2 linked regions of the Microterricola viridarii genome follow. The main gene of each other region encodes a partner of the protein of the gene in region 2 in a complex. Links are inferred from orthologs where the notes say so. Each region holds a gene or a part of one and is shown on either strand. Other genes may lie near its edges. The genes, in order: smc and BLT62_RS12905.

Region 1 (15,761 bases), 1.0 Mb from region 2 along the record:
GGCGCGCGTCAGAGCGCGGAGTTCTTCTCGTCGCGCCAAGCGAGCCAGTCGCGCACCGGGGCGAGGTCGTAGTCCGGCCCGCTGATGCCCAGGGTGAACAGCGTCGCGCCGAGGGCGTGCAGCTCGTCGGCATCCGAGTGGCTCCGCGCCTTGACCTCGACGGAGACCTCGATCTCGGACCGGTCGCGGCCGACCTGGCCGCACCAGTCCCCCAGCACGCCGAGCTTGTGCTCAAGCACGGCCGGGGCACTGAAGGAGTGCCAGATGTCGGCGTGCTCTGCGACGATGCGCAGCGTCTTCTGCTCGCCTGCGCCGCCGATCAGCACCGGGATGTCGCGGGTGGGCGGCGGGTTCAGCCGGCCCCACCGGGCGCGGATGCGCGGCAGTGCGCCGGAGAGGGCGTTCAACCGGCTGCCAGCGGTGCCGAACTCGTAGCCGTACTCCTCGTAGTCGCGCTCGAACCAACCGGAGCCGGTTCCGAAGATGAAGCGGCCGCTGTCGCCGCCCCTGGCGCTGATGTGGTCGACCGTGCGCGCCATGTCGGCCTGCAGGTCGGCGTTGCGGTAGCTGTTGCAGTTGACCAGCGCCCCGAACTGGATCCGGCTGGTCTGCTCGGCCCAGGCGGCCAGCATCGTCCACGACTCGAAGTGCGCGCCGTTCCTGTCGCCGGAGAGCGGGAAGAAGTGGTCCCAGTTGAAGGCGATGTCGACGCCGAGATCCTCGATCGCGGCCAAGGTGTCCCGGATCGTGCCGTACTGGGCGTGCTGCGGCGCCAGCTGCACGCCGAGTCGAACCCGCCGTGCGGGCGCCGCAGCCGCCTGCACTCCTAGCCCTTGCCCAGCAGCTTCTGGAAGTTTGCGAGGTCTTCCTCGCTGGGCGCCGGGGCACCGCCGAGGCCGAAGCCGGAGCCGCTCGGGGCCGCGACGCCGGGCTTCACGCCGGTCGCGATGGCCGCGTTCTCCGCGGCCCGCTTGGCCGGGTTGCCGGACTTGGAGCCCTTCTTCTTGGCCTGCTGCGCCTTGCCGCGACCGAAGCCGCCGCCGGGGATCGGGCCCATGCCGGGAACCTGCGGCATGCCACCCTTGGCGACGGTCTTCATCATCTTGGCCGCCTGCTCGAAGCGGCTGACCAGCTGGTTCACGTCGGTGACGCTCATGCCGGAGCCCTTGGCGATGCGGAGGCGGCGCGAGCCGTTGAGCAGCTTGGGGTTGACGCGCTCGGCCTTGGTCATCGACTGGATGATGGCCTCGGTGCGCACGATCTCGCGCTCGTCGAAGTTCTCCAGCTGCTGCTTCATGGCGCCGGCGCCCGGCAGCATGCCCATCATCTTCTTGATGGAGCCCATGTTGCGCAGCTGCTGCATCTGCTTGAGGAAGTCGTCGAGCGTGAAGCTGTCGGTCGCGAACTTCTCGGCGACCGCGCGGGCCTCCTCCTCATCGAAGGCCGACTGCGCCTGCTCGATCAGGGTGAGGATGTCACCGAGGTCGAGGATGCGGCTGGCCATGCGGTCGGGGTGGAACGGCTCGAAGTCGTCCAGGCCCTCACCGGTGGAGGCGAAGATGATCGGGCGGCCGGTGATCGAGGCCACGGAGAGGGCCGCGCCACCGCGGGCGTCACCGTCGAGCTTGGAGAGCACGACGCCGGTGAAGTCGACGCCATCCTGGAACGCCTTGGCGGTTGCGACGGCATCCTGACCGATCATGGCGTCGATGACGAAGAGCACCTCGTCGGGGTCGATGGCCTTGCGGATGTCGGAGGCCTGCTTCATCAGCTCGGCGTCGACGCCGAGGCGGCCGGCGGTGTCGACGATGACGACGTCGTGCTGCTTCTGCTTGGCCCAGGCGACGCCGTCCTTGGCGACCTTGACCGGGTTGCCGACACCGTTGCCGGGCTCGGGAGCGAAGACCGGAACGCCGGCCTGCTCGCCGACGACCTGCAGCTGGGTGACGGCGTTGGGGCGCTGGAGGTCGCTCGCGACCAGCAGCGGGGTGTGCCCGTCCTTGGCCAGCCACTTGGCCAGCTTGCCGGCGAGGGTGGTCTTACCGGCACCCTGGAGACCGGCCAGCATGATGACTGTCGGCGGCTTCTTGGCGAACTCGAGGCGGCGCTGCGATCCGCCGAGGATGCGGATGAGCTCCTCGTTGACGATCTGCACGACCTGCTGGGCCGGGTTCAGCGCCTTGTTGACCTCGTCGCCGAGGGCGCGCTCGCGCACGGTGGCGGTGAAGTCCTTGACAACCTCGAGCGCGACGTCGGCGTCGAGCAGGGCGCGGCGAATCTCGCGCACCGTGCCGTCGACGTCGGCAGCGGAGAGCTTGCCCTTCGTGCGCAGGTTCTTAAAGGTCTCGGCAAGCCGGTCGGAGAGCGTTCCAAATGTAGCCATGGTGCTGACAGTTTAGTTGAGCGCGGAGCCCTCTTCTGCCGCCACGGCGGCAGCGACCCGTTTCGTGAGTGCTTCGCGCACCGCAGGCCAGTCCTCCGCGATGATCGAGAACATCACCGTGTCGCGCACTGTGCCGTCATCCCGCCGCATGTGCCGGCGGAGAACCCCTTCGTAGCGGGCGCCCAGGCGCTCGATGGCGCGCTGCGAGCGGGTGTTGCGGATGTCAGTCTTCAGCTGCACCCGGCCGGCCCCGAGGACGTCGAAGGCGTAGCCGAGCAGCAGCAGTTTGGTCTCCGGATTGACCGGGCCGGCCCAGACGGTCGGCGTGTACGTGGTCGAGCCGATCTCCAGGCTCGCGTTCTCCTGCTGCACGTCGATGAAGCTGGTCGATCCGATGACGCTGCCGGCCGGGAGTCCCCGGTGCGCGCGGAGCGTGCGCATCGTCCACGGCTGGCGGGTGGGCCGGCTGGCGGCGCGGGCGCGCGCCAGCGCGTCCTCCTCCGAGCGCGGCCGGCCGGCGACGTGCGCCCAGACGGCGTCGTGGTCGAGTGCGGCGAACAGGCCGGGCGCATCATCCCGCTCCGGGTCGCCGGTGGCCAGCTCCACGACACGGCCGCGGAGCACCGTGCCGGCCGGGACGGGCCAGCTCATCTCCGGCCAGGCGGCGTCGCCGGGGCGCGGGTCTGGCAGGGGCTGGAAGGCGGTGCCCACCGGCTCAGCTGGCCGTCTCGGTGCCGATGACGTCGGCGTTGATGTTGAAGCGGGCGATGAGCACGGCGTCGCTCTCCCCCGGGGCGATGGAGTACTCGAACAGGGCGAACGGCTCGTCGTCGCCGGTGTGGTGCGGCAGGATGCTGACCCGCACGAGCGCCATCGAGCGCAGGAAGTCGATCTGCCGGTCGCCGGACTCGCGGCTCATGGCGTCGTCGAGGATCTCGTCGCCGAGCTCGGCGACGCTCTGGTAGAAGTAGGCGATGGTGTTGGAGGTGTCGGTGGACAGCTCGCCGACGAAGGCCTCGCGGGCGTCGGAGTCGAGGCTCTCGAGCTGACCGATCAGGCCGGCGGCGATGTCGAGCGATTCCTCGGCGACGTCATCCTGTTCCGGCGAGCTCAGCGAGACGTCGACATCCCGCTCGCCCACCTCGACGGTCTCGGACCAGTACAGCTCGTCGTCGTTCTCGCTGCCGAGGTAGCCGAAGTAGTCGTGTTCGATGGCCATGCGTGTGTTTCTCCTTGGTGCCGGCGCTAGCCGACGAGCTTCTGGGCGAAGACGTGCGGGGTGAAGCCGGTCAGGTCGTTGATTCCCTCGCCCTGGCCGACGAGCTTGATCGGGATGCCGGTCTTCTCCTGCACCGCGAGGACGAAGCCGCCCTTGGCGGAGCCGTCGAGCTTGGTCAGCACGAGGCCGGTCACGCCGGCGTGCTCGATGAACGCCTCCGCCTGGGCGAGGCCGTTCTGGCCGGTGGTGGCGTCGAGCACCAGCAGCACCTCCGAGATGGGGGCCTGCTTCTCGACGACGCGGCGGATCTTGCCGAGCTCGTCCATCAGGCCGCCCTTGGTCTGCAGCCGGCCGGCGGTGTCGATGATGACGATCTCCGTGCCCTCGGCCTTGGCGCGCTCGATGGTCTGGAAGGCGACGGCGGCCGGGTCCTGGCCCTGCATCTGCGGGCGCACGATGCCGACGCCGGCGCGGTCAGCCCAGGTGGCCAGCTGCTCGACGGCGGCGGCGCGGAAGGTGTCCGCGGCGCCGACCAGCACGGTGCGGTCGTAGTTGCGCAGGAACTTGGCGAACTTGCCGATGGTGGTGGTCTTGCCGACGCCGTTCACGCCGACGACGAGCACGACGGCGGGCCGCTCGGTGAGCTTGAGGGTGGAGTCCAGCTTCGCCAGGCGCTCCTCGATGGTCTCCCGCAGCATGCGCTGCAGGTCGGCCGGGTCGGTGGTGCGGTACTTGGCGACGTTGCCGCGCAACTCGGTGACGAGGGCGTCCGTCACGTCTGGGCCGAAGTCGGCCTTGATCAGCGCATCCTCGAGGTCTTCCCAGGTGTCGTCGTCGATCGTCTTCTTCGCGAACATGCCGCGGAGCGCGCCAGAGAGAGACCAGGGGGTGCGTTCAGCCATACGCCCAGCTTAAGGCGTGGCGGGCTCCGCCCCGTGCCGCCGTCGACACCCGGGCGTGCGCGCGGCGGAATATTCGGCGGGCGGGCGTCGTTGCGACCGGGTATGCCCGCCCCCTCCGCGCCGCTTCGCCGCGCCCGCCTGCCCCGCCCGCTGCTCATCGCCATCGTGGGAGCCATCGTGCTCGCCCTCGGCGGAGGGGTGGCCGCGATCGCACTGGGGCAGCAACCCGCGGCGCCGGCCGGCGCGGAGCCGTCCGGGCCGGTGAGCTCCGGCATCCTGCACGAGGACACCCGGATGGGTGCCGTGCTGTTGAACACGGCCAGGCTGGCCGAGATGCGGGCGTTCTACGAGGACGCCGTCGGGCTCACCGTCCTCGCCGAGAGCGAGGGGGAAGTCTCGCTCGGCCGGCCGGGCGAGGAGCTGATCCGACTGGTCAACGACCCGGTCTCCCCCGCGGACACCCCGACGGGCGCCGGCCTGTACCACTCGGCGATCCTGTACCCGGATGCGGCGTCCCTCGCCGGCGCGCTGGCCGGCGTGGCGCAGCAGGCTCCCTCCAGCTACCAGGGCAGCGCCGACCACGCGGTGAGCCTGGCGTTCTACATCGGCGACCCGGACGGCAACGGCGTCGAGCTGTACATGGACCGCCCGCGCGCGGAGTGGGAGTGGGTCGACGGCCGCGTCACGATGGGCTCCGCCGCCCTGGACCCGAACAAGTTCATCGCCGACAACCTCGACCCCGCCCTCTCCACGGCCGAGCCGACGATGGGGCACGTGCACCTCCGGGTCGGCGAGCTGGGCGCCGCGCGCGCCTTCTACGTCGACGTGCTGGGCTTCGACGTGACGAGCGAGACGGACGGCGCCCTGTTCATGTCGGCCGGCGGCTACCACCACCACCTCGCCGCGAACACCTGGAACAGCGCGGGGGCCGGAGTGCGCGGGGCCAGCCTCGGGCTGCGGGAGTTCACCGTCATCCTCGCCGACGGCGCCGAGCTGGATGCCGCGGCGGCCCGCCTGGACGGCGCCGGCGTGCCGTTCCAGCGGAAGGACGGCGCGCTCAGCGCTCAGGACCCGTGGGGCAACACCGTGCGGTTGGCGACGACGGCCGGCTAGCTGGCGCGTTCCTCCGGCTCGGCGGCACCCCGCCGCAAACCGTGCCGAGTGCGAGGTCTCGATACGCTCGTTCCTCGCTACTCGACCAACGGGTGCACACGGGACGGAGCGTGGCCTCGGTCGCGAGCACCCGCCGGTCGAGTAGGCCCGCCAGGGCCGTATCGAGACCCGGCATCCAACGCGAAACCGTGCCGGGTGCGAGGTCTCGATACGCTCGTTCCTCGCTACTCGACCAACGGACACCCCGCTGGTCGAGTGGGCCCGCCAGGGCCGTATCGAGACCCGGTGCGCACCACCCCGCCCGACGACGACTAGCTGGCGCGTTCCTCCGGCTCGGTGCCGATGCGCTGGCCGACGACGGCGGAGACGCCGTCCTGCCGCATCGAGACGCCGTAGAGGGCGTCGGCGATCTCCATGGTGCGCTTCTGGTGCGTGATGACGATGAGCTGGCTGGTCTCGCGCAGGTCCTGGAAGATCGTCAGCAGGCGGCCGAGGTTCGCGTCGTCGAGCGCCGCCTCCACCTCGTCCATGATGTAGAACGGGCTGGGCCGCGCCTTGAAGATCGCGATGAGCAGCGCGACTGCGGCCAGCGAGCGCTCCCCACCGGAGAGCAGGGAGAGCCGCTCGATCTTCTTGCCGGCCGGCTTGACGGAGACCTCGATGCCGGTGGTGAGCATGTCGTCCGGGTTGGTCAGCGAGATGCTGCCCGTTCCGCCCGGGAACAGCACGGGGAACACCTGGCCGAACGCCTCCTTGGTGTCCTCGAAGGCGGCGGCGAAGATGGTCTGCATCTTCTCGTCGATCTCCTCGATGATGCTCAGCAGGTCGGCGCGGGTCTTGGTGAGGTCGGTGAGCTGCTCGCTGAGGAAGAGGTGCCGCTGCTCGAGCGCGGCGAACTCCTCGAGGGCGAGTGGGTTGACCCGGCCGAGCTGCGCGAAGGTGCGCTCGGCCTTCTCCAGCCGGCGCTGCTGCACGGCCCGGTCGAAGCGGCCGGGTTCGCCATCCTCGGTCTCGGCGGGGATCTCGACCTCCGGCCCGTACTCGTCGACGAGCACCTCCTCGTCCAGCCCCAGCTCGGAGGAGGCGCGCTCCAGCAGGCTGGAGAGGTGCAGCTTCTTCTCGTAGATGGCCAGCTCGAGCCCGTGTACGTTCTCGGTGATGACGCTGAGCCGTTCGCGGAGGGCCAGCTCCTCGCGCCGGAGCGTCGCGAGCTCCTCGTTCTCGGTGGCCCGCTTGGACTCGGCCGTGGTCAGCTCGAGCCGGGCCTCGGCGACGGAGGCGTCGACGGAGGCGAGGATGACGGGCAGGGCGGTGACGACGGCGCTGGCCGCGTCCACCTGGCGGCGGCGGATGACGGCCAGGCGCGCCGCCTCCTCTGCGGCCGCTCGCTCCTGCTCGCGCCGCCTGGCCAGGGCCTCGCCGCGGGCCTGCTCGGCTCGAACCCGCTCGCGCGCCGTCTCCAGGCCGAGCCTGGACTCGATCTCGGCCTCCCTGGCCTGTTCCAGCTCGGTGTGGAGCGCGGCGCGGGCGCTCGCGTCCAACAGCGGTCGGGGCCGGGAACGGGCGGTGTCCAGCTCGGCCTTGGCCTTCGCGGCTGCGGCCTCCGCCTCGCCGACCCGGCCGGCGGCCAGCTCGAGCGCCTTGCCGAGCCGGTCGAACTCGGCGACGGACGCCTCCGCCTGCACGCGGGCGCGGTTCAGCCGCTCGGTCTGCGCGGCGAGGGCGGAGTCGAACTCGCGCAGCGCGGCGAGGGCGGCCTGGGCCTGCGACTTCGCGGTCTGGTGGGCTGCCCGCTGCTCGGTGAGGGTGTAGCGGGCGCGCTCGATGAGCGAGCCCAGCTCGCCGAGCCGCTCCGCCGCGGCATCCCGCTCGGCGATGAGCTCGATGCGGCCCTGCTCCCCGCCGGATCCGCCGCGGAGCACATACTCGGTGAGCACCTCGCCGGCGCGGGTGACGACGGTGACGGGGGCGCCGGTGGAGGCGGCGGCCAGCTGCGGCGCCGCGGCACGGGCGGTGGCCAGGTCGTCGGCGATCACGACGTGCGCGAGGACGCCCTGCACACCGGGCGGGGCGGTGACGACGGAGGCCGGGGCGGTGATGCCGGGCAGACTGGGCCAGCTCGGGCCTTCGCCCGCGCTCCCCTGGCCGGCATCCGGTTCGGCGATCACGAGTTCGACCCGGCCGAGCCCGTGGGCCGCGGCGTGGTCGACGGCGGCATGCGCGGCGGCGCTGCTCTCGACCAGGATCGCGTCGGCGAGGGTGCCGAGGGCGGCGGCGATGGCGGCCTCGAATCCGGGCACGACGTGCACGTTCTCGGCGACGATGCCGCGCACGCCACCGAGGCCGGCCGCCATCAGGTCGGCCGAGCCGTCGCTGTGCTCGAGGGCCCGGGAGAGGGCGCTGACCTTGGCGGCGAGGGCGTCCTTCTCGCGCTCGGCGCCGTGCAGCTCGTCGCGGAGTCGCTCGATCTCCGCCTCGGCGCGGGTCACCTCGGCCTGGGCGAGCTCATAGGCCTCGTCGAGGTCGGTCTCGCTGGCCTCGTCCTGTTCGGCGGCGGCCTCCAGCTCGGCGAGGTCGCGCTCCGCCTTGGCCCGGCGCTCGGCGGCGGCCTCTGACGCGTTCTGCTGGCGGAGCACCTCGCCGCGCACGGCCGCGAGGCGGGAGGCTGCGGCATCCGCGGTGCCGGTGAGCTTGGTGATCTCGAGGTCGTGCCGCGAGACGAGGGCGCTCTGCGCGGCGATCTCCTCGTCGAGGGCGTCGAGCCGGGTGCGACCGGCGGCCGTGGCGGCCTGGGCCGCCAGCAGGGCGGACTCGGCGACGGCGACGTTGCCGCGCAGCAGCTCGACCTCCTCCTCGGCCTCCCGCAGCATCTCCTGGCTGATGCCGGAACCGCGCTCGTCCGTTCCGGGTTCGCTGCCGAGCAGCGCGATGCGCTGGTTGGCGAGGGTGAACAGCCCGCGCAGGCGCTCCTGCACCGATTCCAGGCCGAAGCTGGTGCGGCGGGCCACGTCGACGGCGTCGCCGAGCTGCGCCTGCTCGAGGCGCTGCACGCGCTGCTGCTTCTGCTCGAGCTGCTCCTGCAACACGATCCGCTCGCTGTGCCGCTCGTGCTCGGTGCGCGTGTAGTCGCCGAGGGCCCGGCGCAGGCCGACGACCTCGTCGGCGAGCAGCCGGGCGCGGGCGTCGCGCACGACGGCGGCGATCGACTGCGCCTCCCGGGCGATCTCGGCCTGCTTGCCGAGCGGCTTCAGCTGTCGCCGGATCTCGCCGGCGAGGTCGCTCAGCCGGGTGAGGTTGGCCTGCATGGCGTCGAGCTTGCGCAGCGTCTTCTCTTTGCGGCGGCGGTGCTTGAGGATGCCGGCCGCCTCCTCGATGAAGCCGCGGCGGTCTTCTGGGCTGGCCCGCAGCACGGAGTCGAGCTGGCCCTGGCCGACGATGACGTGCATCTCACGGCCGAGGCCGGAATCGCTGAGCAGCTCCTGCACGTCGAGCAGCCGGCATCCGCGGCCATTGATGGCGTACTCGCTGGCCCCGTTTCGGAACAGGGTGCGGCTGATGGTGACCTCGGAGTACTCGATCGGCAGCGCGCCGTCGGAGTTGTCGATGGTGAGCGTGACCTCGGCGCGGCCGAGTGGCCCGCGAGAGGAGGTGCCGGCGAAGATGACGTCCTCCATCTTGCCCCCGCGGAGCGTCTTCGCCCCCTGCTCCCCCATCACCCAGGCGAGGGCGTCAACGACGTTCGACTTGCCGGAGCCGTTCGGGCCGACCACGCAGGTGACGCCGGGCTCGAAGGCGAACACGGTCGGCTGCGCGAAGGACTTGAACCCCTTGAGGGTCAGGCTCTTCAGGTACACGCGTGCCTCGTCTTCTCTGTGCCCGGCGGATCCGCCGCCGGAGGTGCGCATCCCGCGCGGATGCTGGGTCTACGGTACCGGCATTTCGGCGCAGAATCCCGCAGAATCACCCGGTGGGCGCCTGATCTGCGCCGGGCGTGCCGGGCGTGGAGCCGGGTGCGCCGGGCGTGGAGTCGGGTGCGCGCGCGCCTGCGCCAGTTCGTCGGGGTCCGCGCCCGCTCAGGTGGCGCGGACCCCGACGAACTGGCGCGGGCGGACAACCCGACCCGCCATGACCGCGGCGAGCGCCGAACCGATCACGTAGGCCAGCAGGTCCGGGGCAGAGAAGGTGGTGCCGAAGACGAGGCGGGCGGGCGGGAACGCCGCGGCCCACTGTTCGGGCAGCCCGGTCAGTTGCAGCACCTCGACCCCCCAGCAGAGCGCGGCGCTCAGCAGCGCGATGCGCCACCAGCGCGACACGGCTCGGGGCCGGATCAGCCAGCAGGCGGCCGTCACGAGCTGGAACACCAGCACCGCGTAGAGCGCACCGCCGAGCAGGTCACCGGCAAGGCCGTCGAGACCGTACCGCACCGCCAGCCCGGCCCCGAGCGTCGCGAGCACGAGCCCGCCGAGCAGCAGCCAGCGGCGGGGGTCGGGCCGTGGTGGTGAGGTCATCGCGCCAGCCTACGCAGCGCCGGCCGCTGCGCGGTGCCGACCGCCCGCCAGCGACGGTTCCGGGGTGCTCAGTTCTCCTTCTCTGGTTGATCCCTAGCCGAATCGGCCCGGCCGTTGCAGAATCGGCAGTGGCGGGTGCACACCGCGCACGCGGGACGGACGGAGAGCACCATGAATGCGCAGGGCGAGCCAGCCACCGCACCCCCCGGCGGCGCGGAACCCGGCAAGACACCGATCGAGATCCGCCTGGTGCCCATTCCCGCGCGCCTCGGCACGCCGGACGCCCGCCCGTTCGAGCAGGTCATCGAGTTCACCGGGATCATCGAAGAGGAGGCGTGGGGGCACCGCGACGCGTGGCTCGGGCCGGCGTCCTCGCTCGCCGAGTACAGCCACAGCTCGTTCACCCACCGCACCCTGCTGGCCGCGTGGCGGGATGGCGAGGTGGTCGGCTGCGGGCGGGTGCGCTACGAGCTCGACGCCAACGACCGCACGGCCTTCGTCTGGGTGGCCACCGCGCCGTCGGTGCGCGGGCAGGGGCTCGGCGACCGGATGCTCGCCCTGGTCGAGGAGCTGGCACTGGATGCCGGCCGCAGCACCCTCTCCAGCTACACCGACCACTCGGCGCAGACCATTGCGGCCGCCGCCCCGAGCGCCCGACGCCTCGCCGCATCCGTGGGCGCCGCGGTGATCCCGGAGACCGACCCGCGAGCACGCTTCGCGATGCGAAACGGCTACGCCCTGGCCCAGATGGAGCGGGTGAGCGTGTACGAGCGGGCGCACGGCGAGAACGGCCTGCCCGCGCTGCAGCGGGCGCTCGCCGAGGCCGCCCAGCGCACGGGCGAGGACTACGAGCTGCTCAGCTGGGGCGACGAGACGCCCGAGGAGTACATCGACTCCTTCGCCGACGCGCTCGGCCGGATGGCGCTCGACGCCCCGGCGGCCGACCTGCTGGTGGAGCCGGAGCTGTGGAACGCCGAGCGAGTGCGCGAGTACGAGAGCGAGGCGGCGATCGCCGGGATGGGCCTGCTGCGCGCCGCCGCCCTCGACCGCAACACCGGCGTCATCGCGGCATACACGGAGCTGGAACTGCCGGCCGAGCACCCGACGCTCGCCCACCAGTCGGACACCCTCGTGCTGGCGGAGCACCGCGGGAATGGCCTCGGCATGCTGCTCAAGGCGGCGAACCTGCTCAGCCTGGCCGAGGTCGCTCCGGCCAGGCGGCGGGTCTTCACCTGGAACGCCGACGAGAACGAGCACATGCTGCGCATCAACGCCGATCTCGGCTTCGAGCTGCTCGGCTACATCGGCTCCTGGCAGAAGGTGCTCGACACCGAGTAGCGCCCGGGCCGGCGCTCCGGAGGCCATCGCCATACATGCCGCGTGCTTATGCAATCCAAAATGCCATGTAATATGTATCCTGCTGCGCTGCTCAGGCGATCATGATCGCGGATGCCGCACGAGAGCCCTCCCCGAATCGGATGAAAGTTCATCCATCCCGGAATTGTTTGCGCCCCGCAGCCGTTTGACCCATGCGGTAACAGAATTCGCACACCATGCCGCACCAGCTCAGAATCGAGACCATGACAGCCAGCACCGCCACCGCCACAGACCTCGGCAGCACCCTCGGCAGCGACCTCAGCAGCGAGCTCCTCGCCACCCTGGTCGCCGAGCACTCCGAGTGGCACGAGGGGCGCCTCGCGGCCCTCGTCGCCCCGCAGGGCAACCTCGCGCTGGTGGAGACCCGCTGGCTGCCGGACGGCACCGAACTGAGCGCCGGCGAGGCCCTCGTCGGCCAGGCGCCGACCGTCACCGCGACCGTGCTGGCCAGGAAGAACCTCGACACGGGCGCACCGGAGCACGGTGTGCGCCTCTGGGACGCGGCGTCCCCCGCGATCCGCGCTTTCGACACCGTTCCCGTCTTCGACTACGACCCCGCCTGGCTGATCCAGGCCGAGTTCACCCCGGTCGCCGAGGGCCGCACGATCCCGTTCGAGCACATCCGCGACAATGGCGGCTCACGCGACCTCGTCGTGCCCGGCGACATCCGTTTCACGCTCGGCGACACCGAGTACACGATGAGCGCCTTCGACGACGGCGGCACACTGCTGCTCGTCTTCGGCGATGCCACGAACGGCATCGACGGCGACACCGGCACCTACGGCTCCGGCCGCTTCCTGTTCGTGCAGCGCACGGACGGCGGCGGCAGCTTCGATGGGCGCAGTGGGACGCCCGGGCCGGTCACCCTCGACTTCAACCGCGCCTTCGTGCCGCCCTGCGGCTTCTCGGCGCAGTACAACTGTCCGCTGCCGCCGGCCCAGAACCGGTTCGCCCTGCCCGTCACGGCCGGCGAGCGCGTGGCCCGGTTCACCGGCGGCTTCGACATCTACACCCTCTAAGCGCACCCCCGCACACAGCACCCCCGCACACCGCACCACATCGCACAGCACCACAATCCCCCAGGAGTAACACGTGAAGAGATCCACGGGCGCCATTGCCCTGTCCGTCGCCGCAGCGCTGGCCCTGTCGGGCTGCGCAGCGGGCGGCGGCACCAGCGACACCGGCGCGGCGACCGCCACCGACGCCACCATCGAGGTCGGCTCGCTCTACGAGCCGCAGAACCTCAGCAACGTCGGCGGCGGCGGCCAGGGCGTCACCGAGGCGCTGACCGGCAACGTCTACGAGGGCCTGTTCCGCCTCACCGACGCCGGCGAGGTCGAGCCCGTGCTCGCCGCCAGCAACACGGTGAGCGACGACGGCCTGACCTACACGTTCACTTTGCAGGACGGCGTCACCTTCCACTCCGGCGACCCGCTCACCTCCGCCGACGTCAAGTCGAGCATCGAGCGCGTCACCGCCGAGGACTCGCAGTCGGCGCGCAAGAGCAGCTTCAAGACCATCGCCGACATCCAGACCCCGGATGACGCGACCGTCACGATCACGCTCTCCGAGCCGTCGATCTCCTTCATCTACAACCTCAGCTACATCTGGGTTGTCAACGACGCCGCCACCGACCTGAAGACCGCAGAGGACGGCACCGGCCCGTACACGGTCGGCGACTGGAAGCGCGGCAGCTCGCTCAGCCTCGACCGCTGGAGCGACTACTGGGGCGAGCAGGCATCCAACAAGGAAGTCGTCTTCAACTACTTCACGGATGCCACGGCACTCAGCAACGCGCTGGTCACCAACCAGATCGACGTCATCACGAGCGTGCAGAGCCCCGACCAGCTCAGCCAGTTCACCGACAACCCCGACTTCGTCGTGAACGACGGCAACTCCACCACCAAGGAGCTGCTCGCCTTCAACGACAAGGTCGCCCCGTTCGACCAGGTCGCCGTGCGCAAGGCCGTCTACTCGGCGATCGACACCAAGAAACTGCTCAACTCCGTGTGGGGTGACTACGGCACGCTCATCGGCTCGATGGTTCCCCCGACCGACCCCTGGTACGAGGACCTCACGCAGGTGAACCCGTACGACCCCGCCCTCTCCGAGAAGCTGCTCGCCGAGGCCGGCCTGGCCGACGGCTTCGAGTTCACGCTCGACACCCCGAGCTACGACCCGCACCCGGCCGTCGCCGAGTTCCTGCAGAGCGAGCTGGCCAAGGTCGGCATCACGGTGAACATCAACACCATCAGCGCCGACGAGTGGTACTCCAAGGTCTTCAAGGAACGCAACTTCGAGGCGACCCTGCAGGAGCACGTGAACGACCGCGACGTGGTCTGGTACGGCAACCCCGACTTCTACTGGGGCTACAACAACCCGCAGGTCACCGAGTGGGTCGCAGAGGCCGAGCGCGCCAGCAGCACCGACGAGCAGACCGCGAAGCTCAAGCTGGTCAACGAGCAGATCGCCCAGGACGCCGCCAGCGTCTGGCTCTACCTCTACCCGCAGATCGTCGTCGCCTCCAGCGACATCTCCGGATACGGCGTCAACGGGCTGAACTCGCAGTTCTTCGTCTCGAAGATCGTGCGCGGCTAAACACCCCATCCCCCGAGGGCCGGGACACCGCGGTTGCGGTGTCCCGGCCTGCAGGCCTTAACCTGAAGTCTCCATGACCGTCTATCTTGTGCGCCGCCTCGGCTTCCTCGTGATCTCCTTCGCGATCGCGATGGTCGTGCTTTTCCTGTTGCTGCGCGTGCTGCCCGGCGACCCGGCCAACGCCCTGCTGTCGGTGAACGCCACCCAGGAGCAGATCGACGCGGCCCGCGCCCAGGTCGGCGCCGACCTTCCGCTGTTCCAGCAGTTCACCGACTGGTTCGGCGGCGTGCTCAGCCTCGACCTCGGCAGCTCCTTCATCAGCTCGCTGCCCGTCGGCCCCGAGATCGCGGCGCGCATGAGCGTGACCATCCCGCTCACACTGCTCTCCTTCGCCCTCGCCCTGCTGATCGCCCTGCCGGCCGGCTTCATCGCCGCCGTGCGCGCCGACCGCTGGTACGGCATCCTGCTCTCCGGCTTCTCCCAGCTCGGCATCGCGGTCCCCGTCTTCTGGGTCGGGATGCTGCTGGTCAACGTCTTCGCCGTGAACCTGCGCTGGCTGCCCTCCGGCGGCTTCCCCCGCGACGACTGGGCGAACCCCGGTGCCGCGCTGACCTCGCTGGCGCTGCCGGTGATCACGATCGCGCTGGTGATGAGCGCCTCGCTCACCCGCTACATCCGCTCGGCCACCCTCGACGTGATCGGCAGCGACTACCTGCGCTCCGCCCGGGCGCAGGGGGCCAGCTTCTCCGGCGCATTCTGGCGGCACGGGCTGCGCAACGGCATCGTGCCCGTCATCTCGATCCTCGGCATCGAGCTGGCCACCACATTCCTCGGCGCCGTCGTCGTGGAGAGCGTGTTCACCCTGCCCGGCCTCGGCAGCATGCTGCTGACCGCCATCCAACAGCACGACTACCCGAACATCCAGGGGATCCTCTTGGTCAGCACCCTGCTCGTGCTGGTGATCGGCTTCCTGGCCGACGTCGCCCAGCGCCTCATCGACCCGCGCCTGCGCACGAGCATCTCCGGGAACGGCATCCGATGACCGCCGTGACGCCCTCCGACGCGACCCAGCACGTCTCGCCCCGCCTGAAGGGCCGGCGGCGCTCGCGCACGCTGGCGATCGGCATCGCGTTCGTGGGCCTGATCGTGGCCGTCGCCCTCGTCTCGCTCGTCTGGCTGCCGTACGAGCCGAGCGACACCTCGGGCGGCCGCCTGGAGTCGCCCAGCTGGGATCACTGGCTCGGCACCGACAAGTTCGGCCGCGACCTGCTCACCCAGCTGATGATCGGCGCCCGCATCGCGATCACCGTCGGCTGCGGCGCGGTCGCCGTCGGCGCCGCCATCGGCATCACGATCGGGCTCGTCGCCGCCTTCGCCAAACCGTGGCTGGACGACACCATCTCGGCGACCCTCGACGTGCTGATCGCCTTCCCCGTGCTGCTGCTGGCGATGCTGATCGTCGCCGCCCAGGGCGCATCGCTCGGAACCGCCGTCCTCGCCATCGGCATCGCCCTCTCGGCCGTCGTCGCCCGGCTCACCCGCATCCTCGCCAGCCAGGTGCTGCGCGCGCAGTATGTGACGGCCGCGCGCACCTCGGGCACCCGCTGGTTCGGCATCGTCGGCCAGCACGTGCTGCCGAACATCTGGCCGACGCTCGGCGT
Region 2 (14,609 bases):
CAGCTGTCTCAACCGCGAACTCGGCGAAATTGCACTACGAGTAAAGATGCTCGTTACGCGCAGCAGGACGGAAAGACCCCGTGACCTTTACTACAGCTTGGTATTGGTGTTCGGTGTGACTTGTGTAGGATAGGTGGGAGACTGTGAAGCTCGGACGCTAGTTCGGGTGGAGTCATTGTTGAAATACCACTCTGGTCATATTGGACATCTAACTTCGAACCGTGATCCGGTTCAGGGACAGTGCCTGGTGGGTAGTTTAACTGGGGCGGTTGCCTCCTAAAATGTAACGGAGGCGCCCAAAGGTTCCCTCAACCTGGTTGGCAATCAGGTGTCGAGTGTAAGTGCACAAGGGAGCTTGACTGTGAGACTGACAAGTCGAGCAGGGACGAAAGTCGGGACTAGTGATCCGGCAGTGGCTTGTGGAAGCGCTGTCGCTCAACGGATAAAAGGTACCTCGGGGATAACAGGCTGATCTTGCCCAAGAGTCCATATCGACGGCATGGTTTGGCACCTCGATGTCGGCTCGTCGCATCCTGGGGCTGGAGTAGGTCCCAAGGGTTGGGCTGTTCGCCCATTAAAGCGGTACGCGAGCTGGGTTTAGAACGTCGTGAGACAGTTCGGTCCCTATCCGCTGCGCGCGCAGGAAATTTGAGAGGATCTGACCCTAGTACGAGAGGACCGGGTTGGACGAACCTCTGGTGTGTCAGTTGTTCCGCCAGGAGCACCGCTGATTAGCTACGTTCGGAATGGATAACCGCTGAAAGCATCTAAGCGGGAAGCCGGCCTCGAGATGAGATTTCCATCCCTTTTAGGGGAGAGGCTCCCAGTAGACGACTGGGTTGATAGGCTGGATGTGGAAGCGAGGACTAAAGACTCGTGGAGCTGACCAGTACTAATAAGCCGATATCTTGAAAAACACTACACACACACCGTTGTAAGGCTGGTGTGTGCGGCACGGTGAGAGTCCGTGAGAAGCTTGCGTCCACTATGTGGTTCTCGATGTACGGTCGAGAGCCGAACACACAACCAACAGCACTGTGCCCTTCGGCACAGGATGTTGATCTTGTGCTTGTTCGATTCACTTTGATACATCAACAGTGTTTCGGCGGCCATAGCGAGAGGGAAACGCCCGGTCACATTCCGAACCCGGAAGCTAAGACTCTCAGCGCCGATGGTACTGCAGGGGGGACCCTGTGGGAGAGTAGGACACCGCCGGACTTACTTTGGAAAATGGCCACCCAGCAATGGGTGGCCATTTTTCGTTAAGTCATAATTGCCTAGGTGGCTGCGTTACGCAGCGCCATTAACAGAGAACAGGAATGTACCGTGAGCGATTCTCCATCCCAGGGTCAGGGACCCGAGCGCGAGAAGCGTCCATCGCGGGACAGCCGAGGCAACGAGACTCGCAACAACAGCTCCGCGCGTGCTCCGCAGCGCGATGGTGCGCAGCAGAAGCCGTGGGAGAAGCGCGATAGCGCTGACCGCCGCCCCGCCCGTGATGGTGAGCGCAAGCCGTGGGAGAACCGCAGCAGCAGCTCTGCCGGGGGAGACCGCCGGCCGCCGCGCGACGGTGAGCGCAAGCCGTGGGAGAACCGGGACAGCAGCAGCCGTCCGACCCGTGATGGTGAGCGGAAGCCGTGGGAGAACCGCAGCAGCAGCTCTGCCGGGGGAGACCGCCGGCCGCCGCGCGACGGTGAGCGCAAGCCCTGGGAGAACCGCGACAGCAGCACCCGTCCGGCCCGTGATGGTGAGCGTAAGCCGTGGGAGAACCGCAGCAGCGGTTCTACCGGGGGAGACCGCCGCCCGCCGCGCGACGGTGAGCGCAAGCCCTGGGAGAACCGCGACAGCAGCACCCGTCCGGCCCGTGATGGTGAGCGTAAGCCGTGGGAGAACCGCAGCAGCGGTTCTGCCGGGGGAGACCGCCGCCCGCCGCGCGATGGTGAGCGCAAGCCGTGGGAGAACCGCGACAGCAGCAGCCGCCCGGCCCGTGATGGTGAGCGCAAGCCCTGGGAGAACCGCAGCGGTAGCTCTGCCGGTGGTGACCGTCGTCCGCCGCGCGATGGTGAGCGCAAGCCGTGGGAGAACCGCGACGGTGGTGACCGCCGCCCGCAGCGCGATGGCGATCGTCGACCCCCGCGCGCCGGTGGCGAGCAGAAGCTCTGGACCCGCGATGGCGCCCCCGCGCGCAACGACCGTGAGGCAGAGCGTCAGGCCCGCTACGACGAGGAGATGACCGAGGAGCAGCGCCGTCAGCACGAGCTGCGCATGGTGCGCCCTCGTCACGACGACCCCGATCTGCCCGACGACGTGACCGCGAACGACCTCGACCGCGGCGCCCGCAACGAGCTCAAGACGCTCACCAAGGACAACGCCGAGTGGGTTGCCAAGCACCTCGCGATGGCTGCCCGGCTCATCGACGAAGACCCCGAGCTTGCGCACAAGCACGTTCTGTCTGCCGCTCGTCGCGCCGGCCGCATCGCCATCGTGCGCGAGACGCTCGCCGTCACCGCCTACGCCACCGGCGATTTCGCGCTGGCGCTGCGCGAGCTGCGCACCTACCGTCGCATCTCCGGCAAGAACGACCAGATCGCCCTGATGGTCGACAGCGAGCGCGGCGTAGGCCGCCCTGACCGTGCCCTCGAGCTCGGCCGCAGCATCGACCGCACCACCCTGCCCGACTCGGTGCAGGTGGAGCTCGCGATCGCCATGTCTGGTGCCCGTCTCGACCTCGAGCAGCCGGAGTTGGCGCTCGTCGAGCTGGAGATCTCTCAGCTCGACCCGAACACCGCCTTCAGCTACAGCCCGCCGCTGTTCGCCGCGTACGCCGAGGTGCTCGAGGAGCTCAGCCGCGACGCAGAAGCAGCCGAGTGGCGTGCCCGCGCCAATCGCGCGGCTGCCGCACTCGGTGCCGCCTACGGCGAGGACGGCGACGAGACCATCTCCGTCTACGAGGAGGAGCTCGACTACATCGACTTCGCCGACGAAGAGGGCGACGACGGCATCTTCGTCTCTGACGAGCCCGCCGCAGACGCACCCGCCGAGGCGGAGGCTGTCGACGCGACGCCCGTTGACACCGCGTCGATCAAGAACGTCTCCGCCGAGGACGAGGTTGCCGAGCTGCTCGGCGAGGACTCCGACGCCGAAAGCGCTGCCGTCGAGGCTGTCGAGCCTGCCGCTGCCCCGAAGGCTAAGAAGGCTCCAACGGCTGCCAAGGTCGTGAAGGCGCCGAAGGTCGAGAAGCCGGTGACGGCTGCCAAGGTCGAGAAGGCGCCGAAGGCCGAGAAGCCTGTAAAGGCCGTAAAGGCCGAGAAGGCCGAGAAGGCCGAGAAGGCCGAGAAGGCCGAGAAGGCCGAGAAGGCCGAGAAGGCCGAGAAGGTCGTGAAGGCTCCGAAGGCCGAGAAGCCTGTAAAGGCCGAAAAGGCCGAAAAGGCCGAAAAGGCCGAAAAGGTCGTGAAGGCGCCGAAGGCTGACAAGGCTCCGAAGACCGTGAAGGCTGAGAAGGCTCCGAAGGCTGTGAAGGCCGACGAAGGCGTCGCCGACGTGAAGGCTCCGAAGAAGGCGAAGGCCGTCAAGGCCGTCAAGGCCGACAAGGGTGACGATGGCGCTGTTCCGACGGAGAAGTAGTCGCGTGTCATCTGCAACGCCCCTGGACGGCGTCGATGTTCTGCTCGCCGATCTGGACGGCGTCGTGTACGCCGGCCCGACGGCGATCCCACACGCCGTGGAGAGCCTGAACCAGGCTGCAGAGTCGCTGCGCGTCGGCTACATCACCAACAACGCCTCGCGTTCGGATGCCTCCGTCGCTGCGCACCTCAGCGAACTCGGCCTGAGCGTGCAGGCGGACGACGTCGTGACCTCTCCGCAGGCCGCGATGCTCCTGCTCTCCGGGCTCATCGAGCCCGGCTCGCTGGTGCTCGTCGTCGGCGGCGACGGGCTCGTCGTCGAGGTGGAGAAGGCCGGATTCCGGGTGACTCGCTCCGCGGACGATCTCCCTGCCGCCGTCGTGCAGGGCTTCGCGCCCGATGTGGGCTGGGCGCAGCTCGCCGAGGCCGCCTTTGCCCTCGCGCCCACCGGGCCCGGTGCCGACATCCCCTGGGTGGCCACGAACACCGACTGGACGATTCCCGTCGCCCGTGGCATCGCCCCGGGAAATGGCACCCTCGTCTCGGCCGTCCACACCGCCGTCGGGCGGCTGCCGCTCGTCGCGGGCAAGCCAGAGGTTCCGATCTTCGAGGTCGCACGGGAGCGCTTCGCCGCCGAGAACGCCCTCTTCATCGGCGACCGGCTGGACACCGACATCCTCGGCGCGAACCGTGCCGGGATGGCATCCGTTCTCGTGCTCACGGGAATCGACAAGGCCAAGCAGGCCCTGGCCGCGGGGGCCGACATGCGTCCACAGTTCATCCTCAGCGACCTGCGCCAGCTGCACGAGCCGTACCCGGAGCCGGTGCTCTCCTCCGATGGCAGCCAAGCGACGGTCAACGCCGCCAGTGTTCGCCTGAACGGCAACGACGTGCAGATCGTCAAGCGAGGGGATGCCGGCATCGACCTGCTGCGGGCTGCCTGCGCCGTGATCTGGAACTCCGGGCGGGCAATCTACGGGCTGAATGTTCCGGAAGAGCTGTACGTCAACGGCGCCGCCGCGCCTCTGTCGGCGCCTGCCGGTAACGTGGCACTGTGACGACAGCAGAACACGAACTCCCGGTCGGCCCCGCCCAGGCCGAGCTGGCCGCGCGCCTGCACGCTCTGGAAGAGCAGCCGCTGGCCGAGCGCGCCGACGGCTATGTGCAGTTGCACGACGAGATGCGCGATCGACTCGAGGGCGGCGACGCCGCGGGAACGCAGGACTAGACCATGACCGACCACATCGAGGGCGTGCGCCTGGACGCCGCGCTGGCCGAACGCGGCCTGGCCCGCTCCCGCACACACGCCGCGACGCTCCTCGCCGACGGCCTCGTCACGGTCAACGGCAAGCCCGTCCTGAAGCCCGCCACCAAGGTGTTTCCCTCCCAGAGGATCGAGGTCGCCGGCGCAGACCATTACGTCAGCCGCGCGGCACACAAACTGATCGCCGCACTCGACGCCTTCCCCGTGCAGGTCTCCGGCGCCACCGTCCTCGACGCCGGTGCATCCACGGGCGGCTTCAGCCAGGTTCTGCTCGAGCGCGGTGCCGCCCGGGTGCTCTCCGTCGACGTCGGGCACGGCCAGCTCGCGCCGCAGCTCGCCGACGAGGAGCGGCTGACCCTGGTCGAGGGCTTCAACGTGCGTTACATGACCGCCGAGTCGCTGGCGGCCGCCAGCCGCTGGCCGGAGCGGCCGAGCGTTGTCGTCGGCGACCTCTCCTTCATCTCGCTCATCACCGTGCTGCCGGCCCTCGTCGCGACGGCCGCGGAAGGCGCCGACTTCGTGCTGCTGGTCAAGCCGCAGTTCGAGGTCGGGCGCACCGGCATCCGTGAGGGCGTCGTCAAGAACCCCGGCCTGCGTGCGGATGCCGTCAACGGCGTGCTCTGGGCGGCACACGACCTCGGCCTCCGCACGGCCGGTCTCGTCGCCTCCCCGATCGCCGGCGGTTCCGGCAATCACGAATATCTGGTCTGGTTGAGCGCCACAATCGGCTCCGATCCGTCAGAATGGATCGACCGAGTCACAGCCACGACGGGAGCATGACGTTATGACGCCAGTGCAGCGCCCCATACTCGTCGTCGCGCACACCGGCCGCCGTGACGCACTCGAGGCGGCCGTTGCCGCCTGCGCCCAGTTGCGTGCCGCCGGGGCCACCCCCGTCATCCCCGCCGACCAGGGCGATGACCTGCGCGCCTTCTTCCCCGATCACGGCGGATCACTGCTGACGCTCGGCGTCGACGTGCAGCCAGAAGAGGTGGAACTCGTCATCGTGCTCGGCGGCGACGGAACGATCCTGCGCGCCGCGGAGCTCGTGCGCGGGGCCTCGACCCCGCTGCTCGGCGTGAACCTCGGCCACGTCGGGTTCCTGGCCGAGAGTGAGCGCGACAGCCTGAGCGAGGCGATCAGCCGGGGACTCGCCCGCGACTACGTCGTCGAGGAGCGCATGACGCTCGCCGTGCGGGTCAAGCAGGGCGAAGACGTGGTCTACGAGACCTGGGCCCTGAACGAGGCGACCGTTGAGAAGGCGAGCGGCGAGCGGATGCTAGAAGTCGTCATCGAAGTCGACGGCAGGCCGCTCTCCAGCTTCGGCTGCGACGGCGTCGTCATGTCCACACCGACAGGGTCCACCGCCTACGCCTTCTCGGGCGGCGGCCCTATCGTCTGGCCCACGCTGGACGCCATGCTGCTCGTGCCGCTCAGCGCGCACGCCCTCTTCGCCCGCCCCCTGGTCGTTGGCCCGGAGTCCTCGCTCGCCGTCGAGGTACTCGCCCGCACCTCCGCCTCCGGTGTGCTCTGGTGCGACGGCCGCCGCACCCGCGATCTCCCACCCGGCGCACGCGTCGTGGTGCGCCGCAGCCCCGTTCCCGTGCGCTTGGCCCGCCTGCACGAGGCGCCATTCACCGACAGGCTCGTGAACAAATTCCAACTTCCGGTCACCGGGTGGAGAGGGCCTGTCGGTCGTGATTGAGGAACTGACGATTCGCGACCTGGGCGTCATCGCTGAGGCGATATTGCCGCTCGGCCCGGGATTCACGGCCGTCACCGGTGAGACCGGCGCCGGTAAGACCATGGTCGTCTCCGCCCTCGGCCTGCTCCTCGGCGAGCGTGCCGACGCCGGTGCGGTGCGCCAGGGCCAGGCCCAGAGCTGGGTCGAGGGCCGCTGGGTGGTCGCCGAGGACGGTCCCGTCGCCGAACGCGTGCGCCTGGCCGGGGGAGACCTCGACGGGCCGGAGCTGTTGCTCGGCCGCACCGTTTCGGCCGAGGGCCGCAGCCGGGCCATCGTGGGTGGCCGACAGGCGCCCGCCGCCGTACTCGCCGAGCTCGCCGACCACCTGGTGATCGTGCACGGCCAGTCAGAGCAGATGCGCCTGCGCTCGGCCACCGCGCAGCGCGAGGCGCTCGACCGCTTCGCCGGCGCCGACTTCGCGGGAGTGCTCGCCGACTACGGCCACGCCTACCGCCGCTGGCAGGCAAACGCCGAGGAATTGGCCAGGCTGCAGAGCGAGCGCGACCGCCGCTCACGCGAGGCAGAGGAGCTGCGCGAGGCACTGGCCGAGATCGAGGCTGTCGCCCCGCAGCCCGGCGAGGACAGCGAGCTCACCGAGCGCGCCGAGCGCCTCAACAACCTCGAGGAGCTGCGCCAGGCGGCCACGATCGCCCGCGAGCAGATCTCGGCAGAGGGCGACGGCGGCGGCATCATCGAATCCCCGGACGCCGTCACTCTGATGAACGGCGCACGCCGGGCAGTGGAGCGCGCCGCCGCGCACGACGCGACGCTCGGCCCGATCGCGGAGTCGCTGGCGAGCATCGAGTTCCTGCTGGCCGACGTGGTGGGTGAGCTCTCCAGCTACCTGGACGGACTCGACACCGACGGCTCACGAGAGCTTGAGACGGTGCAGGAGCGTCGGGCCGAGCTCGCCGCCCTGGTGCGCAAGTATGGCAGCTCGCTCGACGAGGTGATCGAGGCCCTGGAGATCGGCAGCAGCAGACTGTTCGAACTCGACGGTGACGCCGAGCGCATCGCCGAGCTTGAGACCGCCGTCGCCACCGACCGTGACCTGGTGGAACGCCTGGCCGCAGAGCTCAGCGCGCTGCGCGCCCTCGCCGCCGAGCGGTTCGCCCGCGAGGTCACGGCCGAACTCGGCCCGCTCGCCATGCCCAATGCCGAACTCTCCATCATCGTCAGCCCGCGGGACGAGCTGGGCGCCAGCGGCGGCGACGCCGTCTCGATCCTGCTGAAGCCGCACGCCGGGGCAGACCCGCGACCGCTCGGGCGCGGCGCATCCGGCGGCGAGCTCTCCCGCGTGATGCTCGCAATCGAGGTCGTCGTGGCCGGCACGGACCCCGTGCCGACCTTCGTCTTCGACGAGGTGGATGCCGGCATCGGCGGCGCCGCAGCGATCGAGATCGGTCGCCGGCTCGCCCGGCTGGCCGAATCCGCCCAGGTCATCGTTGTGACCCACCTGGCCCAGGTGGCCGCGTTCGCCGAGAACCACCTCACCGTGGTGAAGGATCGCGACGGCTCCGTCACCGCGAGCAGTGTTCAGCAGCTTCGCGGCATCGAACGGGAAGCAGAGATGGCACGTCTGCTCTCGGGATTGCCCGACTCGGAGAGCGGTCTCGCTCACGCCCGAGAATTAATTCAACTCGCGCAGGCCACCCGGCCCGCAACCCTCTGATAGGATCGAAGCCCGTGGTGGATATTAGCGCGGACAACTCAAACGGCACGACCAAGCACATTTTTGTGACCGGTGGTGTCGTTTCTTCTTTGGGCAAGGGCCTGACGGCCGCGAGCCTGGGCAACCTTCTGACCGCGCGCGGCTTGCGCGTCGTCATGCAGAAGCTTGACCCCTATCTCAACGTGGACCCGGGCACGATGAACCCGTTCCAGCACGGCGAGGTCTTCGTGACCGACGACGGGGCTGAGACCGACCTGGACATCGGACACTACGAGCGGTTCCTGGACATCAACCTGAGCCAGGCCGCCAACGTGACGACCGGCCAGATCTACTCGACGGTGATCGCCAAGGAGCGACGCGGCGAGTACCTCGGTGACACCGTGCAGGTCATCCCGCACATCACCGACGAGATCAAGCGCCGCATGCGCCTGCAGGCCAGCGAGGTGCCCCAGCCGGACGTGATCATCACCGAGGTCGGCGGCACGGTCGGCGACATCGAGTCCCAGCCGTTCCTCGAGGCCGCCCGCCAGGTGCGCCACGAGCTCGGCCGCAAGAACGTGTTCTTCGTGCACGTCTCCCTGGTGCCCTACATGGGCGCCTCGGGCGAGCAGAAGACCAAGCCGACCCAGCACTCCGTCGCCACCCTGCGCTCGATCGGTATCCAGCCCGACGCCCTGGTGCTGCGCAGCGACCGCCCGGTGACCGAGAGCAACAAGCGCAAGATCGCCCTGATGTGCGACGTGGAGGAAGAGGCGGTCATCAACACGCCCGACCTCCGCAGCGTGTACGACATCCCCACCGTGCTGCACGCGCAGGGGCTGGACGCCTACATCATCGAGCAGCTCGGCCTGGCCAAGGCCGGCGACGTGAACTGGGACGGCTGGCAGACGGTGCTCGACGCCGTGCACGAGCCCAAGCACGAGGTCACCATCGGCCTGGTCGGCAAGTACATCGACCTGCCGGATGCCTACCTCTCGGTGACCGAGGCGCTGCGCGCCGGCGGGTTCGCCCAGCAGACCAAGGTCAACATCCAGTGGATCCCCTCCGATGAGTGCGAGACCGAGGAGGGCGCGGCCCGCAACCTCGCCCCGCTCGACGCCATCTGCGTGCCCGGCGGCTTCGGCGTGCGCGGCATCGAGGGCAAGCTCGGCGCCCTCACCTTCGCCCGTGAGAACGGCATCCCGACGCTCGGCCTCTGCCTCGGCCTGCAGTGCATGGTCATCGAGTACGCCCGCAACAAGGCGGGACTGCCCGGCGCCTCCTCGACCGAGTTCGACCCTGAGACCGGCTTCCCGGTCATCGCGACGATGGAGGAGCAGGTCGAGATCATCTCCGGCGGCGACCTCGGCGGCACGATGCGCCTGGGCCTCTACGAGGCGGCACTCGACGAGGGCTCGCTCGTGGCCGAACTGTACGGCTCGACCCTCATCACCGAGCGCCACCGCCACCGCTACGAGGTTAACAACAAGTACCGCGAGCAGATCTCGGCCGCTGGCCTGTCCTTCTCCGGCACCTCGCCCGACCGCCAGCTCGTCGAGTTCGTCGAGCTGCCGCGCGACCAGCACCCGTTCTACGTGGCCACGCAGGCGCACCCCGAGCTGCGCTCGCGCCCGAACAACGCGCACCCGCTGTTCCGCGGTCTCGTCTCCGCAGCGCTTGACCGCCAGCAGGCCAGCCGCCTGTTCGAGGTCAAGGATGCCGAGTAACGAGTAGCGACGCGCATGCCACACGCTGAGGAGCCCCGCGAACCGCTTGCCGACACCCGGCAGGCGGTGCGGGTGCTCTCCTCGAGCACCGTCTTCGACGGGCACGTCTGGGGCGTGCGCCGGGACCGCTTCGAGTACAACGACGCCGTCATCGAGCGCGAGTACGTCGACCACACCGGCGCCGTCGCGGTGCTCGCCATCGACGACGAGGAGCGCGTGCTGCTGATCAAGCAGTACCGCCACCCCGTGCGCACCCGCGACTGGGAGATCCCGGCCGGGCTGCTCGACATCCGGGGGGAGAGCCCGCTGCGCGCCGCGCAACGCGAACTTGCAGAGGAAGCCGACGTCGAGGCCTCCGACTGGAGCGTGCTCAGCGAGTTCTACACCTCGCCGGGCGGCAGCGACGAGGCCATTCGCATCTACCTGGCCCGCGGCCTCAGCGCGACCGCCGAGCCGTTCCCGCGCAGCGAGGAGGAGGCGGACATCGAACTGCGCTGGGTCGGCCTCGACGAGCTCGTCGACGCGGTCATGGCCAGGCGGCTACAGAACCCCTCGCTGGTGATCGGCGCGCTCGCCGCGAACGTGGCCCGCTCGCGCGGCTGGCAGGGGCTGGAGGCCGGCGATGTCAGCTGGCCGCGGCATCCGAAGAGCGAAGCACTCGGGGAATGAGCGCCGAGCAGGCCGAGTCGGAGCCGCAGGCCGACCTGCCCGGCCCGCCGCCCGGCCCCGCGCCGCCCAGCTCTGCACCGCCGAGCTCCGCACCGCCGAGCCCGATGCAGCGTGCCGTGCAGAACTACCTGCGCCACGTCACCGTCGAGCGCGGCCTGTCGACGAACACGGTCGCCGCCTACCGGCGCGACCTCGCCCTGTACACGCTGTGGCTGGCGGGGGAGGGCATCGATGACCCGTCCGGCGTCACCGGCAACCATGTCGGCGCTTTCGTGCAACACCTCGGCACGCGCGAGGTGGAACCGCTGAAGGCCTCCTCGATCGCCCGGGTGCTCTCCTCGGTGCGCGGCTGGCACCGCTTCCTGCTCGAGGAGGGGCAGACCGAGACGGATGTCGCCCACGAGACGAAGCCGCCCAAGCTCGGCAGCCGGCTGCCCAAGGCGATCAGCATCGAGCAGGTCGAGGCGTTGCTGGACGCCACCCGCGGCGACGAGGTACAGCAGTTGCGCGACTGCGCCCTGCTCGAACTGCTCTACGCCACCGGCGCCCGCGTCTCGGAGGCGGTCAACCTGAACGTCGACGACGTCATCGACCAGGAGGTGGTGCGGCTGCTCGGCAAGGGCGGCAAACAGCGCATCGTGCCGGTCGGCAGCTTCGCCAGGGCTGCGCTGGACGCCTACCTTGTGCGCGCCCGCCCGCAGCTCTCCCTCCGCGGCACGGCCACACCCGCCCTGTTCCTCGGCCTGCGCGGCCAGCGCGTCTCCAGGCAGAACGCCTGGCTGATCATCCGCGCCGCCGCCGCCCGCGCCGGGCTCGACATCGAGGTCTCCCCGCACACCCTGCGGCACTCCTTCGCCACCCACCTGCTGGCGGGCGGGGCCGACGTGCGCGTCGTGCAGGAGCTGCTCGGCCACTCCTCGGTGGCCACGACACAGATCTACACCCTGGTCACGGCCGACACACTGCGCGATATGTACACGAGTGCCCACCCGCGCGCTCGCTAGAATCGTCTGAGTGCCCCGCGGCCGTGCCGCGTCGGCACTGCACAGGCAACAGTATGAGTGGGCATCGGCCCAGACCAGGAGATCAGCGTGGCGAGCAAGCGAGACCACTCGGCAGAACTTCCCCTCGCTGAGCTTTCCGCCATGGGCGATCTCGCATACGGCCGGGGCGTGCGGCAGGAACCGGGCATGGGCCCGACCAACCGGCCGCAGACCGAGTTTCCGGAGCCCGCCCCGCTGAAGAGCCACGGCCCGGCCCGCATCATCGCCCTCTGCAACCAGAAGGGCGGCGTCGGCAAGACCACGACGACGATCAACCTGGGCGCCACCCTCGCCGAGTACGGCCGCCGCGTTCTCGCCATCGACTTCGACCCGCAGGGCGCGCTCTCGGCCGGCCTCGGCGTGCAGACGCACGACGTGCCCACCATCTACGACCTGCTGCTCTCCCGCTCCGCCAACCCGGCCGACGCCATCCAGAAGACCCGGGTGCCCGGCCTCGACGTGATCCCGGCCAACATCGACCTCTCCGCCGCCGAGGTGCACCTGGTCAACGAGGTCGCCCGCGAGCAGATCCTCGCCAGCGTGCTGCGCAAGGTCAGCGACGACTATGACGTCGTGCTGATCGACTGCCAGCCCTCGCTCGGCCTGCTCACCGTCAACGCCCTCACCGCCAGCCACGGCGTGCTGATCCCGCTGGAGTGCGAGTTCTTCGCGCTGCGCGGCGTCGCCCTGCTGATCGAGACCATCGACAAGGTCCGCGACCGGCTGAACCCCGCCATCCAGCTCGACGGCATCCTGGCCACCATGTACGACTCGCGCACGCTGCACTCGCGCGAGGTGCTCGACCGCGTCGTCGAGGCCTTCGGCGACAAGGTGCTGGAGACCGTCATCGGCCGCACCGTGAAGTTCCCGGATGCCAGCGTCGCCGGTGCCCCGATCACACAGTTCGCACCCGAGCACGCGGCGGCCCGCGCGTACCGGCAGCTCGCCAGGGAACTGGTCAGTCGTGGCGCAGTCGCCTAGCGGCCTCGCGCCAGCTCCCCACGAAGCACCCTCCGGCGACGGGGGTTTCTCCGTCGCGCTCAGCAACTTCTCTGGCCCGTTCGACCTGCTCCTCAGCCTCATCTCCAAGCACGAGATGGACATCACCGAGGTCTCGCTCAGCCGCGTCACCGACGAGTTCATCTCCTACCTGCGGGGCCTCAGCTCCGAGGACGAGCTCGACCAGGCCAGCGAGTTCGTCGTCGTGGCGGCCACCCTGCTCGACCTCAAGGTCGCCGGCCTGCTGCCGCAGGGCGAACTCGTTGACGCAGAGGATGTCGCCCTGCTCGAGGCGCGCGACCTGCTGTTCGCCCGGCTGCTGCAGTACCGGGCGTTCAAGGAGGCCTCGGCCTGGTTCGCCGGCCACCTGGAACAGGAGTCGCAGCGGCACGCCCGCACGGTGCGGCTGGAGGAGAAATACCGCCAGCAGACCCCGGAGCTCGTCTGGAACCTCTCCGCCGCCGACTTCGCCGCGCTCGCCACGCTCGCAATGGCGCCGCGCGCGATCCCGGTCGTCGGTCTGGACCACTTGCACGCGCCGCTGGTGAGCATCCGTGAACAGGCCGCCCACATCGTGGCGGTGCTGCGCGGGGGAGAACCGGTGACGTTCCGGCAGCTGATCAGTGGGCTCGACCAGAGCGCCGGGCAGAAGGGCATCGTCATCGCCCGCTTCCTGGCCGTGCTCGAGCTGTACCGGCACGCCGCAATCGCCTTCGAACAACTCGAGCCGCTCGGCGAGCTGACGCTGCGCTGGACGGCCGAGAACTGGACCGACGACAGCCTGGCCACCCTGGGAGCCGATTACGATGCCTGAACGAGACACCGACAACGAGCTCGACCGTGCCCTCGAGGCGGTTCTGCTCGTCGCCGACGAGCCGCAGGGCCTGGTGCACCTGGCCACGGCGGTCGGCCGACCGGTCGAGCAAGTGGCGGCATCCGTCGCCCGGCTCGTCAACGACTACGACGGCGTGGACGCCGCGGGCAACCCCGCCGGCGTGCGCCGCGGCTTCGAGCTGCGCGAGGTCGGCGGCGGCTGGCGCTTCTACGTGCGGGCCGAGTACGACACCGTCGTGGCCGACTTCGTGATGACGCAGAACCCCAGCAAGCTCTCGCAGGCCGCGCTGGAGACCCTCGCCGTCATCGCATACAAACAACCCATCAGCCGCGGCTCCGTCGCGTCGATCCGGGCCGTGAACGTCGACTCCGTCGTGCGCACGCTGCTCGGCCGCGGCCTCATCACCGAAGCTTTCACCGATTCCGAAACCGGCGCCATCAACTACGCCACGACCGATCTGCTTCTCACGCAGCTCGGCCTGAACTCCCTCGACGAACTGCCGCCGATCTCCCCTCTGCTCGAGGACGGCGCGGAAGGATTTAGCCATGACCTCCGATGACTTCACCCCCAAGGACTACGATCCCGAGGACTTCGGCCCCGAAGACCTCGCCGACGACTTCGAGCGCATCCCGGACGCCGGGCCCGACGGCATCCGCCTGCAGAAGCTGCTCGCCGCCGCCGGCATCGCCTCCCGCCGCGTCGTCGAGCAGTACATCGTCGAGGGCCGCATCGCCGTCAACGGCGTCGTCGTCAAGGAACTCGGCACCCGGGTGAACCCGGAGACCGACCTGATCTCCGTCAACGGCCTCGGCGTGCAGCTGGACCAGAGCAAGCGCTACATCATGCTGAACAAGCCGACCGGCGTCGTCTCCTCGATGAACGACGAGCAGGGCCGCCCCGACCTCAGCTACTTCACCAAGGACTTCTCGGAGCGCCTGTTCAACGTCGGCCGGCTCGACGCCGAGACCAGCGGCCTGCTGATCCTCACCAACGACGGCGACCTCGCACACACCCTCGCCCACCCGTCCTTCGGTGTGACCAAGACCTACGTCGC

The links.
Region 1: the proteins of BLT62_RS12905 (region 2) and smc are in contact, whole or in part, in a crystal structure (PDB 3ZGX), measured with the Bacillus subtilis proteins. The link is inferred for Microterricola viridarii from one-to-one orthologs.

Annotation. Positions count from the first base shown.
Region 1 is NZ_LT629742.1:1,759,065-1,774,825, reverse strand. The notes cover bases 5,729-9,869. They hold smc (chromosome segregation protein SMC), read right to left. Parts: upstream 9,472-9,869; coding sequence 5,929-9,471; downstream 5,729-5,928. Other genes in these bases: BLT62_RS08010 (ribosomal maturation YjgA family protein), read right to left, coding at 9,691-9,869. Also shown: BLT62_RS08045 (LLM class F420-dependent oxidoreductase), read right to left, coding at 9-824; ffh (signal recognition particle protein), read right to left, coding at 827-2,383; BLT62_RS08035 (GNAT family N-acetyltransferase), read right to left, coding at 2,396-3,094; BLT62_RS08030 (DUF2004 domain-containing protein), read right to left, coding at 3,099-3,602; signal recognition particle-docking protein FtsY, read right to left, coding at 3,629-4,504; BLT62_RS08020 (VOC family protein), read left to right, coding at 4,607-5,617; more of BLT62_RS08010, read right to left, coding at 9,870-10,125; BLT62_RS08005 (GNAT family N-acetyltransferase), read left to right, coding at 10,297-11,463; BLT62_RS08000 (DUF1684 domain-containing protein), read left to right, coding at 11,706-12,521; BLT62_RS07995 (ABC transporter substrate-binding protein), read left to right, coding at 12,595-14,100; BLT62_RS07990 (ABC transporter permease), read left to right, coding at 14,174-15,142; BLT62_RS07985 (ABC transporter permease), read left to right, coding at 15,139-15,761. UniProt on the Bacillus subtilis protein: Required for chromosome condensation and partitioning.
Region 2 is NZ_LT629742.1:2,811,200-2,825,808, reverse strand. The notes cover bases 11,621-14,609. They hold BLT62_RS12905 (segregation and condensation protein A), read left to right. Parts: upstream 11,621-12,685; coding sequence 12,686-13,534; downstream 13,535-14,609. Other genes in these bases: BLT62_RS12895 (pseudouridine synthase), read left to right, coding at 14,101-14,609; scpB (SMC-Scp complex subunit ScpB), read left to right, coding at 13,527-14,114; BLT62_RS12910 (ParA family protein), read left to right, coding at 11,824-12,702; xerD (site-specific tyrosine recombinase XerD), read left to right, coding at 11,621-11,682. Also shown: BLT62_RS18170 (primosomal protein), read left to right, coding at 1,327-3,624; BLT62_RS12945 (HAD-IIA family hydrolase), read left to right, coding at 3,599-4,681; BLT62_RS17885 (hypothetical protein), read left to right, coding at 4,678-4,851; BLT62_RS12940 (TlyA family RNA methyltransferase), read left to right, coding at 4,855-5,667; BLT62_RS12935 (NAD kinase), read left to right, coding at 5,672-6,592; DNA repair protein RecN, read left to right, coding at 6,585-8,303; BLT62_RS12925 (CTP synthase), read left to right, coding at 8,321-10,009; BLT62_RS12920 (NUDIX domain-containing protein), read left to right, coding at 10,025-10,678; more of xerD, read left to right, coding at 10,783-11,620. UniProt on the Bacillus subtilis protein: Participates in chromosomal partition during cell division. May act via the formation of a condensin-like complex containing Smc and ScpB that pull DNA away from mid-cell into both cell halves.